Regions from separate parts of the Paenibacillus sp. NPDC057886 genome, predicted to be linked through region 1. Evidence: riboswitches for the same ligand, from Rfam matches in the RefSeq annotation. Region 1 holds a riboswitch; the other holds the start of a gene.

Region 1 (7,643 bases):
ATCAATGCTGCCCAGTTTCTCTTCAACCTGTGCAACCAGCATGGTGATCTCTTCTGTCTTGGAAATATCGGCCTGAATGGCAATACACCGCACACCCTTGGCGATAATCTGAGCCTGTAACGCCTCAGCTTCCGTACGGCTATGTACGTAATTCAGAGCAATATGACAACCCTGATCCGCCAGACTGAGGGCCGCCATTTTACCAAGACCTTTGGCACTTCCCGTTATGAGGGCAATCTTTCCCTTCACGTTCATCCCCCTCTTCAAAGAGCAGTCACTCATCCAGTATAAAAGATTTATCATCCCCCCACAACTCACGTTTCCCACCAATCTGTACCATTTGCAAAAAAGTGTAAATTAAGGACTAAATACTTATCTTTCAAACAACTAAAATAAATTGAATTAGGTCTTTTGTAGGAAAATTAACCCTTTATATCCAGATTCCCCTTGTCTGGTTCGAGTGCCTATGGTACTGTCGATAAGTCCTTATTTTCTTATGAATATAACGACACAATACATATGTTCATGTAGATGACAACATTGCATGACACCTTCGAAAGGAATATAGCGTAATGAAAAGATGGTTAGCCTCTCTACTCGCAATTTTGCTTGTCGCCTCATTTCAAGCTCCATTCTCGACAACAGCATCTGCAGAAAGTGAAAGCAATAGCTCCACCGAAGATTATCAATGGATTGATGGGCCTTCAAACGTAGTACTTGATAACAAAGCAACATTAACCGTAGCTGAAAACCTTTCCTATCTAGATGCAGCTAACACCCAAAGGTTTCTGGAAGACACGGACTCCTTCCCCAATGGAACGGAAATTGGAAGTATCTATGGCGCAGGCGAAAACTCCAACTGGTATGTTATTTTCGAATATAACGATACCGGTCATGTCGACGACAGTGAGAAAGACGATCTGGACGCCGATGAACTGCTCGATAGCTACAAAAGAGGTACAGAAGATCAAAATGAGAAAACAACACCCGAAAATCAACTGTTTATCACTGGATGGGAGATTGAGCCCGCCTATGACAGCACCAAACATCAATTGATCTATTCTCTTGGTCTTGAGGATGCAGAGCGGGAAAAACTCGTCAATTACAATGTGAATGTACTCACCCGCGAAGGATACATCGGTGTTATCCTCGTTACGGATAGCGCCAATTTTGAAGAAAACCGCAAACAGTTTGAAAGCTCTGTGCTTAACCAACTCAACGTGATCAAAGGAAACACCTATGAAGAGTTTGATGCATCCGTAGACAAAAAATCTGAACTTGGCCTGACCAGTCTGATTCTGGGTGGAGCTGGTGTAGCTGTAGCCAAGAAAGTTGGATTATTGCTTTTGCTTAAAAAAGGATGGTTTGTCATCGTTGCCGCCATTGTTGGTGCTTTCGGATGGATTCGTCGCAAGCTGACTGGCCGCAAAAAGGATGCTGATCCGGGAGATCAGAACTCGCCATCTCCGGCTGAGGAAGCTTACCAACAGCATGCTGCTGGACAGGAGTCCACAGATTCTCACAGCCATCAAACAGACGGACGTTCGGATACTGATCCGCATAAACGTTAAAGCTTTACAATGTAAAATTCATAAGGTACTCTTACATCGAAGTACTCTTTAACATGATGAACAAAACAAAAGCCCTGCATTCTCTATAAAGAGAATGCAGGGCTTTCTTTAGTAGTTCCATAAGAAGTGGAGCCGAGTATACAATTTATTTTCAGCTTAATCGTTTAGCTTAAAACGCAGGTTCTACAGCACCTTGATAACGTTCTTTAATGAATGTTTTAACCTCTTCGGAATGCAGAGCTGCAGCCAGTTTCTGGATGGCATCTGCATCTTTGTTATCTTCACGGGATACGAGGATGTTTGCATAAGGGTTACCTTGCAGGTCCTCGATCAGCAGCGCATCCTTCTCTGGGTTCAGATTCGCTTCCAGCGCGTAGTTGGCATTGATGAATACCAGGTCTGCTTCATCCAGTTGACGAGGCATCATGGCTGCATCCAGCTCGATGATATTCAGGTTTTTCGGATTGGCTGTGATATCCTGAATGTTGGAAGTGATATTTGTGTCGTCTTTCAGCGTGATAAGTCCTTCTTTCGCAAGCAACAACAGTGCACGACCGCCGTTGGATGGGTCATTAGGAATGGCTACTTTGGCGCCGTCTTTTAACTCATCCAATGACTTGATTTTTTTGGAGTAACCAGCAAATGGCTCAACATGCACAGGTGTTACAGCAACGAGGTGAAATCCACGTTCTTTGTTCTCTGTATCCAGGTAAGGCTGGTGTTGGAAAAAGTTTGCATCCAGTTGTTTATCTTCAAGCTGTTGGTTCGGTTGAACATAATCATTGAAAGTCACAATTTGCAAGCGAATGCCTTCTGCTTCGAGTTCAGGCTTGATGCTTTCCAAAATTTCCGCATGCGGTGTAGGTGATGCTCCCACTTTCAATTCCACGGTGCGCGGTGCGCCTCCAGCATTGTCAGCGCCGCTGTCGGAATCCTTGTTGTTTCCGCAAGCCGCAAGAACCGCAATCAGCATAATGCTAAGTAGAGCAAAAGACCATTTTTTCATGTGTAAAACCCCTTCTCCAATAAATTTGTTTTGCATTTTGCACCAAATCGATACCGAATCAGGCAAATGCTATATATGTGTTATTTCCTGGTGAACCATTTAACCAAACGATCGCCAGCCATCTGAAGCACTTGCACCAGAATGATCATAAATACAACGGATATAATCATAATTTCATTCTGATATCGATAGTATCCATAATTAATTGCCAATGTTCCCAGACCTCCACCACCAACCATCCCCGCCATCGCCGTGTAGGAAACGAGGGTAACGATTGTAATGGTAATCCCGGCTAGCAGACCCGGCAATGCCTCTGGCAGAAGCACACGCCTTACAATCTGTCCGGTTGAAGCTCCCATCGCCTGTGCCGCTTCAATGACGCCACGGTCCACTTCACGCAGTGTAGTTTCCACTAACCGGGCAAAGTATGGAGCTGCGGCAATGACGAGCGGTGGTATAACGCCCAGCACACCTGTAGCTGTGCCGACCAATGAACGCGTAAACGGAATGAGTGCAACAATCAGAATGATAAATGGCACTGAGCGCAGAATATTTACAATAAACGATAGTACTGTGTACACCACTTGGGACTGGATTGAAGACGACCTTGCCGTCATGAACAGCAATACGCCTAGCGGCAAACCAATGATGATCGTGAACAGACCCGATGCTCCCAGGATTTGCAGTGTTTCGATTGAAGCCTTACCGATTTCTTCCCAACGTACCGTTGAAAAATCCATTAACGAAGCACCTCCACATCAAGTCCCTGATCCACTAACTCTTTAATGGTGAGATCAATCTCATCCGACTGCCCTTCAAACCGAACGGTCAGCTGTCCATAGGGAACTTGTTTGATCGTTGAAATGGTGCCTTGCAAAATGGCGAAATCCACTCCTGTTTTACGAACCGTTCTGGACAAAATCGCCTCATATGTTTTATTGCCCAGGAAGGATATTTTCACAAGCTTAGAAGCTCCGTCCGTCTGTAATGAAACATCTGCACTCGCCAGAGCAGTTTCTTCTAACGCAATACCCACCTCGTGGTCCCGCATCATAAAGTCACGCGTAATTGCATGCTGCGGCTTGAGGAATACTTCCGTCACTGGCCCTTGCTCCACGATGCCTCCCTGATGGATAACCGCCACCTGATCACAGATATTCTGAATCACGTGCATCTCATGGGTAATTAGAACAATCGTGAGGTTGTACTTTTCATTGATATCCAGCAATAATTTTAGAATCGAATCGGTTGTCTGCGGATCAAGTGCCGATGTGGCCTCATCACACAGCAACACGTTCGGATCACTCGCCAAAGCTCTTGCAATACCTACCCTTTGCTTCTGTCCACCTGACAATTGGGCCGGATATTTATTGCTGTGGTCCTCCAGTCCAACCAATGCGAGCATTTCCTTCACTTTCCGATCAATTGCAGCCTTGGGAGTATTAACGAGCTTCAAAGGAAAAGCCACATTATCATATACCGTAGCTGAGGATAACAGATTAAAGTGTTGAAAAATCATGCCGATCTTACGCCGTTGTTGTTGCAAATCGCTTTTGTTAAGACTCGTTAAATTGATGCCATCAACCCAAACCTCGCCTGCCGTTGGACGTTCAAGCAAATTAATACATCGAATCAATGTACTCTTGCCTGCACCGGAATGGCCGATAACTCCAAATATTTCACCCTTGCGGATATTCAAATTCAGATCCGATAAGGCCGTCGTACTTTTCGAACCTTTACCGTACGTCTTGGTTAAACCTTTTAATTCAATCAAAATTACTGCTCCTTCCCACTGCCTACATGTATCTTTACCCGAATGAAAGGAAAACTCCCCTTCGTCGTACAAAAAAAGAGCCCCTTTTGCAGAAACAAAAAGGGCTCTTCACGTGAAAGATTATACCTTCTCATCTGCCAAAATCGTGCCTTGCACCATTTTGTAGGAATTAGCACCTAACATCTATAAAGTATGACACAGCTGTCATGCAGTTATAAATCGGTTGCCGGGCTTCATCGGGCCTGTCCCTCCGCCGCTCTCGATAAGAAATATTTAATTTATAAGTTCAGTAATAGTTATAATGTTAATGTCATAAATGTTAATTCCATCTAACTGTCGATCAGGAACTCATTATAATCCAAGTATTCCGATTTGTCAAAGGCAAATATTACAATTCAAATCACTTTGGCGGCTGAGCCATTCCCTGCTTATGCCACTTCTTGTTGATGTAGCCATACGCTGCTTTTAACGTCTTACATACCATGTCTACGCCCTCGCGGAGTTCCAAAAGATGCTGATCCAGGTCCTCCAGCTTTACTTTCCCTTGCAAAGTCTGGTGCAGCTGCCACAGATCATCCTGCATTTCGGAGTTCATGTAATGAATCTCCATGTTTCGTCGTTTGCGCAATTTGCTCATTGGCTCACGGTAGGAGTCCTTGATCTGGATCAGTTCGTTGGCAAGAACATAATGCAGCTTGTCATATCCGAACTGTCTTAATACGGTAAAATAAGAATAATGAGTTTTAACATTGGTTGTGTTCAGCTCAAATATTTCATTCAATACTGTACCTAACTTATCCAGAATGGCAAAACATCGGATGAAGCCATCCTTATAGAAATAGACGTAACGGGCGTACTCCGCTTTTTCTGGTATCGTCATATCATCTGTAGAGCCCGCTTTGACTTTCTGACGGAAATGGGAAGCAGCAAAACAACTTTGCTCCAGTTCATCCAGCGAGGAGATCAGTCCCTGGGTCCACACATACAGTTTACGAAAATCATGGGTAGGATCATGGTCCACATGCATCTGTCGCTGAAATAACTCAAGCGTATCCGCCATCGCCTCCATCGCTTCCTTGAGAACCCCTTCATTTTTACGCGGCTTTTCACCCAGCAACGTTCGCAGCATATATAGCCTCCTCTTTCCACTCTGCAGATCATCAAATTAATAATAATTCATCATATTAAATAAAATCGGAATCAGAGTACACGTATGACCGCTGCTTACAATAGGGTGCCCTGACACGCCTGACATCAAACAAAGTTCACCTGTCCAATGATGTACATCATCGGATGGTGAACTTCACTGGATTCATCCCCCCTGAACGACAATAATTCGGATAAATTAGAACCGGTTAACGGTCCGATGCAACTTGTACACCAGGAAACTCATATACGTTAATACACCGAACAAAATGGCAATATCAAGCATATGCGCCAACGCCACGAACATATACACTTCCGGACGGTTCATCGTGAGCATCAGTCCAAAACCAATAACCACTTGCAACAAAACCAGTACAACAGAAATGACTCCTAGCGCTCTTAATTCCGTGTTATCCGGATGTTTGCGATACGCAAAATGACCGAGAATTGCAATGACGATTACTAATGAAACAGCCGCCACCCGGTGAGCAAAAGCAACAGCTACGCCTCCCGAGAGCTCAGGAATAATCTGCCCGTTACAGAGGGGAAAGCCTGAACAGCCTCCAGCAGAATCCGTATGGCTCACAAATGCTCCAGTATATACCACGAGGTACGTATAGATCGTGGAAAACCACACCAAATTTCGGAACCCTTTGCTGACTCGCGGATATCGATTCAGTCGTTCCAATCCACCATGGCGAGCTTCCTGCCGAATACCAAGCGCCATCATCAAGGAGCTGGCAAAAGCGATTAAGGCAAATCCGAAATGCAGTGCCATGACTGCAGAAGATTGGGAGAATACGACGGCAAAAGCCCCCATGATTCCCTGGACAATAACAAATATCAGCGTTAACAATGAAAACAATTGCAGATCACACCGTGATTTACCAAACCGTAAAAATGCTACAAAAGAGGCTATGGACAAAAGCCCTGCCAGTGCGCTGACGGCGCGATGGGAAAATTCAATAAGTGAGGCAACAGTGTGTGCAGGCACAAGTTTTCCGTTACATAAAGGCCATTCCGCGCCGCAGCCGAGGCCCGATTCCGTTCGGGTTACAACGCCTCCGCCAAATGTGGCCAGAAACATGACAAGACAGGTTAATACAGTTAACCATTTAAACAAGGTTAAGTGCTTCAATTTTTTTCTCACCCGCTGTTGGTTTAAGATGGCGAAGAACTTCATCCTCCGCTTGATTCGGTACTTTGACACTTATTTCACAACTAAATTCATTATACCGGATAAATGTGTCATTGACGTTGCGCTTTGTGACAAAATGTTAACGTCTGTCGAAAAGTTGAACCTCTATTTATCAAGGCTATGTACGTCAATTAGTTTCCCCGAAAAATGTTAAAAATACAAACGCCACTTCCCTATTTCAAGAGAAATGGCGTTCCTTTAATTATAACCTTTTACATGGTGAACCTGTCATGCTTTATTTATGAATCGTGTTATATACCTCAACTGCTCGCTGCAGAAATTGCTCAATCTCTTCTCTCGACTTGCGCAGTTTGTTCACGTAACGAACGAGTTCCCGGCCATCCGAGTAAGCTACAAAGCTGGGGATACCCAGAATATTTTGCTCTTCGCTCACTGTACCCACCTGATCTACATCGACCTCAATCAACGTCAGTTCACGTGCAAACTTCTCTTCAACTTCAGGCATAAACGGATCGATGTACTTGCAATCACCACACCAATCTGCCTTAAATACAGCTACAGTCAAACGCGGAGATTGGATTGCCACATCAAATTCCGGTTTCGATGTAATCTTTTCCATTACAACATCTTCCTTTCTATACCTTGTCTATCCTCTAAGTGAAGCAAATTGCGGAGTGGAAGTCAAATATTCGGCGCATACTGAGATTAACAACTTCTTAAACTAAAATCATAATCAGAATAACAGGAAAGGAGGTCATGTCATGACTTCCGCTAAAACGGATTCCTCCGAGTCTGCCCATCACGGGTCGCTATTGCAAATGGTTCGATCCATCCCAGGTGCGGCCCGGGAAGTGTGGAGGGGTAAACAAGCGGCTTGGCAGGCCTCTGCACAGCTTCGCCATCCCTTGCGTGATATGGCTTGGGACTCTGACATGGCTGCAACCTTACAAGCTGAGGTGGAACGCCTATTGCCTGGAAACGAGAGTG
Region 2 (7,643 bases), on a different contig from region 1:
GAATCTGGATGGTGGTGCATCTTCAGGGATGTATGCTGGCGGCAAAATGCTTACTTCCCCTGGCCGCTTGTTAAGCAATACGCTTGTTTTTGGTGGCTCTGTTCGTTAAAAGAAAGCTAATATGGGAGGTAGGATCAAATGACACTCACACATAATCGGAAGCCAGACGAAAGCAAAACGGCGGTATTAGCTGTAAACGTAGGGCAACTTCGGGCTTTGCCTGGCCAGAAGCGCGAAGTGATGAGCGGCATTGTGAAACATCCCATATCCAGCCCGGTCTTCCTGTCATTCACTGGAATGACAGGGGATGCCCAGGCGGATCTGGAGCATCACGGTGGGCCTGATAAGGCGGTTTGTGTATACGATTACAGTCGTTATCCGGCCCTTGAACAACGGATGGATCGCAAGCTGGACTGGGGAGCTTGTGGAGAAAATCTGACCGTTGAAGGCTGTATGGAGGAAGAAGTCCGGATTGGTGATGTGTATGAATTGGGGGAAGCCAAGGTACAGGTAAGCCAGCCAAGACAGCCTTGCTTCAAGCTTGGTGCACGGTATGACTACAAAGACCTGCCTGTATATTTTCAGGAGAGCGGACATACCGGATTTTATTTTCGGGTGTTGCAAGAGGGCGAAGTAACTCCCTCAGCAACATTCAGACGAATCAGCACTGATCCTGCATCAATGACCATTCTGGAAGCTAATCGAATTATGCATCAGGGGAAACATGATGCCGTTGGTATGCGTGCTTTGCTGGCCATTTCAACGCTGGCCGACAGCTGGAAGCAGTCCTTGTTGAAGCGATTGGCCAAGCTCGAAACTACTGAACTGGATTAATGCCCTCGTTCAGAGAACAGATTCGAAGATCATTTTAATTTTAATCTACTTGGGAGTGTGACTAACATGACGATTTTAGGCGCAATTGAAGCTGGAGGAACCAAATTTGTATGTGGTATCGGTACGGAAGAAGGAGAAGTTCTTGAACGCGTAAGCTTTCCAACAACGACACCGGAAGAGACGATGGCTCAAGTCATTGCTTTTTTTGAAGGTAAAGGAATTGAAGCTTTGGGTGTAGGTTCATTTGGTCCGATTGATCCGATTGAAGGAAGCCCGACCTATGGTTATATCACAACAACACCGAAACCACATTGGGGACAGTACAATCTGATTGGTAAGCTCAAGGAACACTTTGATGTACCGATGACGTTCGACACGGATGTAAACGGTGCAGCACTCGGGGAAGCAACCTGGGGAGCTGCACAAGGCCTGGATAGCTGTCTGTATATTACGGTTGGAACGGGTATTGGTGCAGGTGCAGTTGTAGGTGGCAAAATGGTCCAAGGATTGTCTCATCCAGAGATGGGACACATCATTGTACGCAGACATCCCGAAGATACGTATGAAGGGTTCTGTCCGTATCATGGAGACTGTCTGGAAGGCCTTGCTGCAGGTCCTGCCATCAATAAACGTTGGGAGCAACCGGCTTACGAATTGCCAGCCGATCATAAGGCTTGGGAGATTGAAGCACATTACCTGGCGCATGCCCTGATGAATTATGTATTAATCCTCACTCCGCAGAAAATTGTAATGGGCGGCGGTGTGATGAAGCAGGAGCATCTGTTCCCAATGGTTCGCAGCAAATTGCAGGAATTGCTAGCTGGATATGTTCAGCATCCTGCACTTCAGTCCGAAATTGACCAGTATGTCGTTTCACCGGGACTTGGCGATAATGCGGGGCTGTGTGGTTCGCTTGCGCTGGCGAAATTGGCTTTGAACAAGTAAATAGCTTTACAAACAAGTAGTTGACGAATTTTTCCATTGTGGTAATATATGAGCAACAGCATAGCACGGTTAATGAGGAAGCACCTCTCTTGCATGGATTTTGCAGGAGAGGTGTTTTTTTTGCTGTTTCAGACAGCAAAATAGGGACTGTGTCGAGCTGAACTATTGAAGGAGGGACAAGAAATGGAAGTCATTTTCATGAACAGGTTATCCAGAATGTCAGATCAGAATGAAGAGCATGCCCAGCTGTGGATTGGTGAAGTAGAAGGGGAGTGGCATCTGGGATGGAGTCAATATGAGGAAGGAGATCGTACGGATGCCATATGGTATGACGGGAGTTCATGGGACGAGCTGTTACATGTATATCGTCATCAGCTAGCGATACAGATGGGCGACGGGTATCGTCCGTTGCTGCAAGGATTGTTTCACGAAAATGATGATTTGAAGTCGCGCAGTTATGGCGGTCAGCGTCTTCATTGTTACAGTGAATTATATGGTAATGAGGAACTGTATATGGATCTTTGCATATGGCGCAGGAAGAGAGCAGCGTCTGACCGAAAGGCCCCTTATTTTATTGCAACGAACCGGTTGTTGCGCCTGATCAGTGCATTTGTTCCACAAACCATTGATGAATTGATGCAACTGCCTGGCGTAGGAGAGAGCAAGGCTTCCGAGTACGGAGCTGAATGGCTGGAGCTTACGAATGGACTGGAACGTCCCACATCTTTTCCGTTAGATTGGGTGAACACGGCTCTAAAGGAACAAGAGTATGAGAGCTGGCTGTACAAACAGAGAGAGCAGAAATACAAGCAGGAGCTAGACAGATTTACCACACGCAAGCAGGTTCTCGAAGGCATGAAGGAAGGGTATACGCTCGAGGAAATCGTGAATCGTTCCGGATTGTCCCGGCGGGAGCTGATTGAGCTGTTGGAGACACTGGATTTGGAGGGGTATGACACAGATTGTCTTCTCGATGCTGAGCTTGCTGTTATGCCCGATGAGGAGCAAGAGGCGGTATGGAGCGCCTACGAGGAGCTGGGAGATACGTTTCTGAAGCCTGTGTTACATAAGGTGTATGGAGAAGAGAAGCCTGGCGGGAGCAATCTGGAGCAGGTCTACGAAAGACTTCGCATGATACGAATTCGGTTCCGTCGTCACACAGAGACAGAGCAGAATGCAGGCTAGAATTGGGATAGATCAGCAGATATTCATTCTAAAATAGATAAAAATAAAAAAAGACGAGGCGTTTCTCCAGATGTGGAGCGCTTCGTCTTTTCTATTTCAAACCCAATCTTTTTTGCGGAAAATAAAGAACATGCTCAGGCCCAGTGTAACCATCAGGCCAATGACCACAAAATAACCATACTTCCAGTCCAGCTCAGGCATGTTCGTAAAGTTCATCCCATAGATGCCCGTGATAACGGTCAGCGGCATGAACACCGTGGTAATGGCGGTGAACACACGCATGATCTCATTCGCCCGGTTGGCGATACTGGATTGGTAAGCTTCTCGCAAGTTCCCCATCAAGTCGCGATAAGTCTCAAAAGTTTCGGATATTTTCACAGCATTCTCATAAATGTCACTGAAATACTTCTGCAGTTGATCATCAATAAGACGCAGATCTTTTTTATTGAGTGTGTTAATGACCTCTTTCTGAGGCCCCAGCACTTTCTTCAGCCATAAAATCTCACTGCGCAGCCCGATAATCTCATTCAGATGAGATTTCTTGGTATGCATCAGGATGTCTTCTTCAAGCTTCTCGATGCGCGCTTCAATTCGGTCACCGACGGTGAAATAATTATCAACAATCAAGTCAACCAGCAGATACAGCAGCTTATCCGGCGTACTGATTTCCTGTTCCCACAGGATCGGTTTCAATGTCCGCAATTCGCTGACTTTCTGTTTGGTAACACTGATAATAAAGTGTCTGCCAAGGAACAAGTTGACGGCACGTAAAAAAATCTCTTCATCATCGAAACGAATGCTATTAATAACAATAAAATAATGGCTCTCATAAATTTCAATCTTCGGACGTTGTTCTTCGTCACTCAAACAGTCTTCCACGGCCAGATCATGCATCATGAACAGCGGTTGAAGTACCGCCAAATCGTCTACGTCCGCATCAATCCAGTAAAACCCCTCCGCTGGTGGAGTCAGCGCCTGCTGAATGTCATCCACCGGAATAAATACACCGTTATTTACCAACCGGATTTTCATTGTTCATCTACTCCTTCTGCACCCGCCAAATGGGCGGATTTCATCAATATGGGCGCAAAAAGAACAGATCAGCCGGTCGGCAGCGGAGCCTGGAAGTCAGGACTGCGTTCGCTTTATAATCAAACGGAAGTAACGTCCCGCTGCCGGCATGCTGATATCAATTCTCTATGCAGTTTGTCGGAATTCGGCTGCCAGTCAGGCCTCGGGTCGCCATCCATTGAATATGTCACCTCTCACATAAGGGTTTACAACACTTGTCTAGTATACCGCTGGTACAGGGTCCTTTCAAGCGCAAAAATGTGTCGATTTCGCGCCCTGGAGCAGTGTATGACAACGGATGATGAACGGTTCCGATCCCGAGGAACAGACATTGAACTACACCTTGACGTGAGGGGATTAATGTCTTAAAGTAAAAGGTGAACCACACTAGTTTTTACAATTGAATAAAGCGAAATCTTATCAAGAGTAGGTGGAGGGACTGGCCCGATGAAACCCGGCAACCGGCGGTATACCGCACGGTGCTAATTCTTGCAGCGACCAAGTGTCCAAGTGACACTGTTGTAACTGAGAGATGAGAGAGGCGCATATCTATTTACATATGACCTTTCTCGGAATCCGAGGAAGGTCTTTGTTATATGCACCGACTTCTCAGCAGTGATTTTCGCTAAGGAACTTGAGCTTGCCGCCAGCAATGTGGTTGCAATTCAGCGCCAGGCAAGCTCATGGCAGCCTATAACTGTAGGGATGCGAATTATCGCACCCGCAGTGGCTGCATCTATTTATGCACAAGGAGGAGTTAGAACCACCATGCCAATCAAAATTCCAGACACACTGCCTGCCAAGGAAGTACTCGCAGGAGAGAACATCTTTGTCATGGACGAGACATCTGCTTATCAGCAGGACATTCGTCCACTACGTATCGCTATATTAAACCTGATGCCCACAAAGGAAACGACAGAAACTCAATTGCTTCGTCTGGTGGGTAACACACCCATTCAGGTAGATATCGTTCTGGTTCATCCGAAGTCTCATACGTCCAAGAACACTTCCCAGGAATATTTGGACTTGTTCTACAAAACCTTTGATGAGATCGAACACCGCCGTTTTGACGGCATGATCATTACAGGCGCTCCTGTAGAGCAAATGGACTTTGAAGACGTGAACTATTGGAAAGAAATCCAGGAGATCTTCGAATGGACCAAAACCAATGTGACTTCGACCATGCATATATGTTGGGCTTCCCAAGCGGGTTTATACCATCATTTCGGAGTTCCCAAAGTTCCGCTGGATGAAAAATGTTTTGGCGTATTCTCACATACGATCAACAGATCCAATGTGCAGTTGCTGCGCGGATTCGATGAAGTATTCAACGTCCCGCATTCCCGCCATACGGAAGTGCGACGTGAAGATATTGAAAAAAATGATAATCTTGAAATATTGGCTGAATCAGAGGAAGCAGGTATTTTCCTGGTTGCTACCAAAGACGGCAAACAGATTTTTGCAACCGGACATGCCGAATATGACCCGCTTTCATTGAAATGGGAATATGACCGGGATGCAGCTAAAGGCATGGACATTGCGCTGCCTAGACATTATTTCCCGAACGACGATCCTTCCCGTGTTCCCCCGGCCACTTGGCGGGCCCATGCAAACTTATTATTCTCTAATTGGCTCAATTACTATGTGTATCAAGAGACACCTTACGATATTGGTCCGCAAATCTAATCGACATTACAGGAGGATGCTGCAATGGAAGACAACAAGTTGAAAATCGAAAGCCGATTGGCCCAAATTGGGTCTGTCAATGAACCGGTAACGGGCGCCATTAATTTTCCGATCTATCAATCCACTGCGTTTCGACACCCGAAGCTTGGACAAAGCACGGGATTTGATTATATTCGGACGACCAATCCAACCCGTAAAGTGTTGGAAGAAGCAGCGGCAGCGTTGGAATCCGGTGATGCAGGGTTTGCCTGTAGCTCCGGCATGGCTGCTTTGCAAACGATTTTTGCTTTATTCGGACAAGGGGATCATCTGATTGTATCGCTGGATCTGTACGGCGGAACGTATCGTTTGCTTGAACGCATCCTGTCTCGATTTGGTGTGACGGCAAGTTACGTCGATACCAATGACCTGGCAGCTCTGGAGAGTATTCGTCAGCCGAATACAAAAGCGGTATTTATTGAGACACCAACTAATCCACTAATGATGATTACGGATGTGGAAGCGGTCTGCTCTTGGGCCAAGAGCCATAACTTGCTGACCATTGTGGATAATACACTACTGACTCCGTTCTTCCAGCGTCCAATTGAACTCGGTGCTGATATCATCATCCATAGTGCCACGAAGTATCTGGGTGGTCATAATGATGTACTTGCTGGATTGATTATTACCAAAGGGGAAGAATTGTCGGCCGAAATGGCATTTCTGCACAATTCCATTGGAGCAGTGTTGTCTCCAAGCGACTCCTATCAGCTGATGAAAGGCATGAAGACACTCGCTCTTCGCATGGAGCGGCATGAGTATAATGCTTTGACGATTGCCAAGTACCTTTTGGAGCACCCAGCCGTTAATGAAGTGTATCACCCTGGTTTGTCGGATCATCCCGGATTTGAAATACAGAATAAACAATCCAGTGGAAATACAGGCATTTTCTCTTTCAAAGTAAAGGATGCTCGTTATGTTGAACCGTTGCTTCGTCACATCAAACTGATTGCTTTTGCGGAGAGCCTCGGGGGTGTAGAGTCATTGATGACTTATCCTGCGGTACAGACCCATGCCGATATTCCGATTGAAATTCGTGACGCTGTAGGTGTAGATGATCGTCTGTTGCGCTTCTCTGTAGGAATCGAGCATGCCGATGATCTGATTAACGATCTGGGCAATGCACTCACAGCTGCACAGCAGGAGATAGAAGGGGGGAACGCATCATGAGTGAGCAAAACAATAATGCCAACAATCATGAACGGAATGTTCATTCTGACCTGAAGTTCGATACCAAGCTGCTGCATTTCGGTGACGAAATCGATAAAACCACCGGGGCTTCCAGTGTACCAATTTACCAGGCCTCCACATTCCATCATTTTGATATTTTTAATCCACCTCAACATGATTATAGTCGTTCGGGTAATCCGACTCGTCAGGCATTGGAAGATTACATTACATTATTGGAAGGTGGAGCACGCGGATTTGCCTATTCCTCAGGCATGGCTGCCATCTCCAGTGTGTTCATGATGTTCTCGGCAGGAGATCACATGATTGTGACGGAAGATGTATATGGAGGAACGTATCGACTGCTTACTTCCATTCTAAGCCGGATGCAGATTGAGACTACCTTTGTGGATATGACCAATATTGAGGAAGTGAAGGCAGCACTCAAACCGAACACGAAGGCAGTTTATATGGAAACACCATCCAACCCGACACTTCGGATCACGGATATTTCTGCTGTCACCTCTTGGGCACAAGAACATGAGCTAATCTCCATTCTCGATAACACCTTCATGACGCCTTATTACCAACGTCCGATTGAGCTCGGGGTGGATATTGTCGTACATAGTGCGACCAAGTTTCTTGGCGGCCACAGTGATGTGCTGGCAGGTTTAGCCGTTGCTCGTACGGAGTCATTGGGAAGACAGCTAAAACAA

The links. A riboswitch is a leader RNA that binds a small molecule or an ion and turns the genes downstream of it on or off. The one in region 1 is predicted to bind S-adenosylmethionine.
Region 2: another riboswitch for S-adenosylmethionine. It lies ahead of metA (homoserine O-acetyltransferase MetA); the one in region 1 lies ahead of ACFVQB_RS25905 (methionine ABC transporter ATP-binding protein).

What each region holds. Positions count from the first base shown of each region.
Region 1 covers NZ_JBHVMZ010000008.1:265,438-273,080, forward strand. Annotated here, with positions in the region: gene ACFVQB_RS25885 (SDR family oxidoreductase) at 1-249, opposite strand, end outside; gene ACFVQB_RS25890 (DUF2167 domain-containing protein) at 573-1,571, shown strand; gene ACFVQB_RS25895 (MetQ/NlpA family ABC transporter substrate-binding protein) at 1,741-2,577, opposite strand; gene ACFVQB_RS25900 (methionine ABC transporter permease) at 2,658-3,317, opposite strand; gene ACFVQB_RS25905 (methionine ABC transporter ATP-binding protein) at 3,317-4,351, opposite strand; SAM riboswitch class I at 4,479-4,620, opposite strand; gene ACFVQB_RS25910 (Cthe_2314 family HEPN domain-containing protein) at 4,752-5,480, opposite strand; gene ACFVQB_RS25915 (COX15/CtaA family protein) at 5,697-6,680, opposite strand; gene ACFVQB_RS25920 (thioredoxin family protein) at 6,931-7,275, opposite strand; gene ACFVQB_RS25925 (DUF2515 family protein) at 7,418-7,643, shown strand, end outside.
Region 2 covers NZ_JBHVMZ010000009.1:47,730-55,372, reverse strand. Annotated here, with positions in the region: gene ACFVQB_RS26555 (phosphodiester glycosidase family protein) at 1-109, shown strand, start outside; gene ACFVQB_RS26550 (MOSC domain-containing protein) at 139-834, shown strand; gene ACFVQB_RS26545 (ROK family protein) at 901-1,779, shown strand; gene ACFVQB_RS26540 (HRDC domain-containing protein) at 1,963-2,964, shown strand; gene corA (magnesium/cobalt transporter CorA) at 3,061-3,996, opposite strand; SAM riboswitch class I at 4,450-4,574, shown strand; gene metA (homoserine O-acetyltransferase MetA) at 4,804-5,721, shown strand; gene ACFVQB_RS26525 (aminotransferase class I/II-fold pyridoxal phosphate-dependent enzyme) at 5,746-6,930, shown strand; gene ACFVQB_RS26520 (trans-sulfuration enzyme family protein) at 6,927-7,643, shown strand, end outside.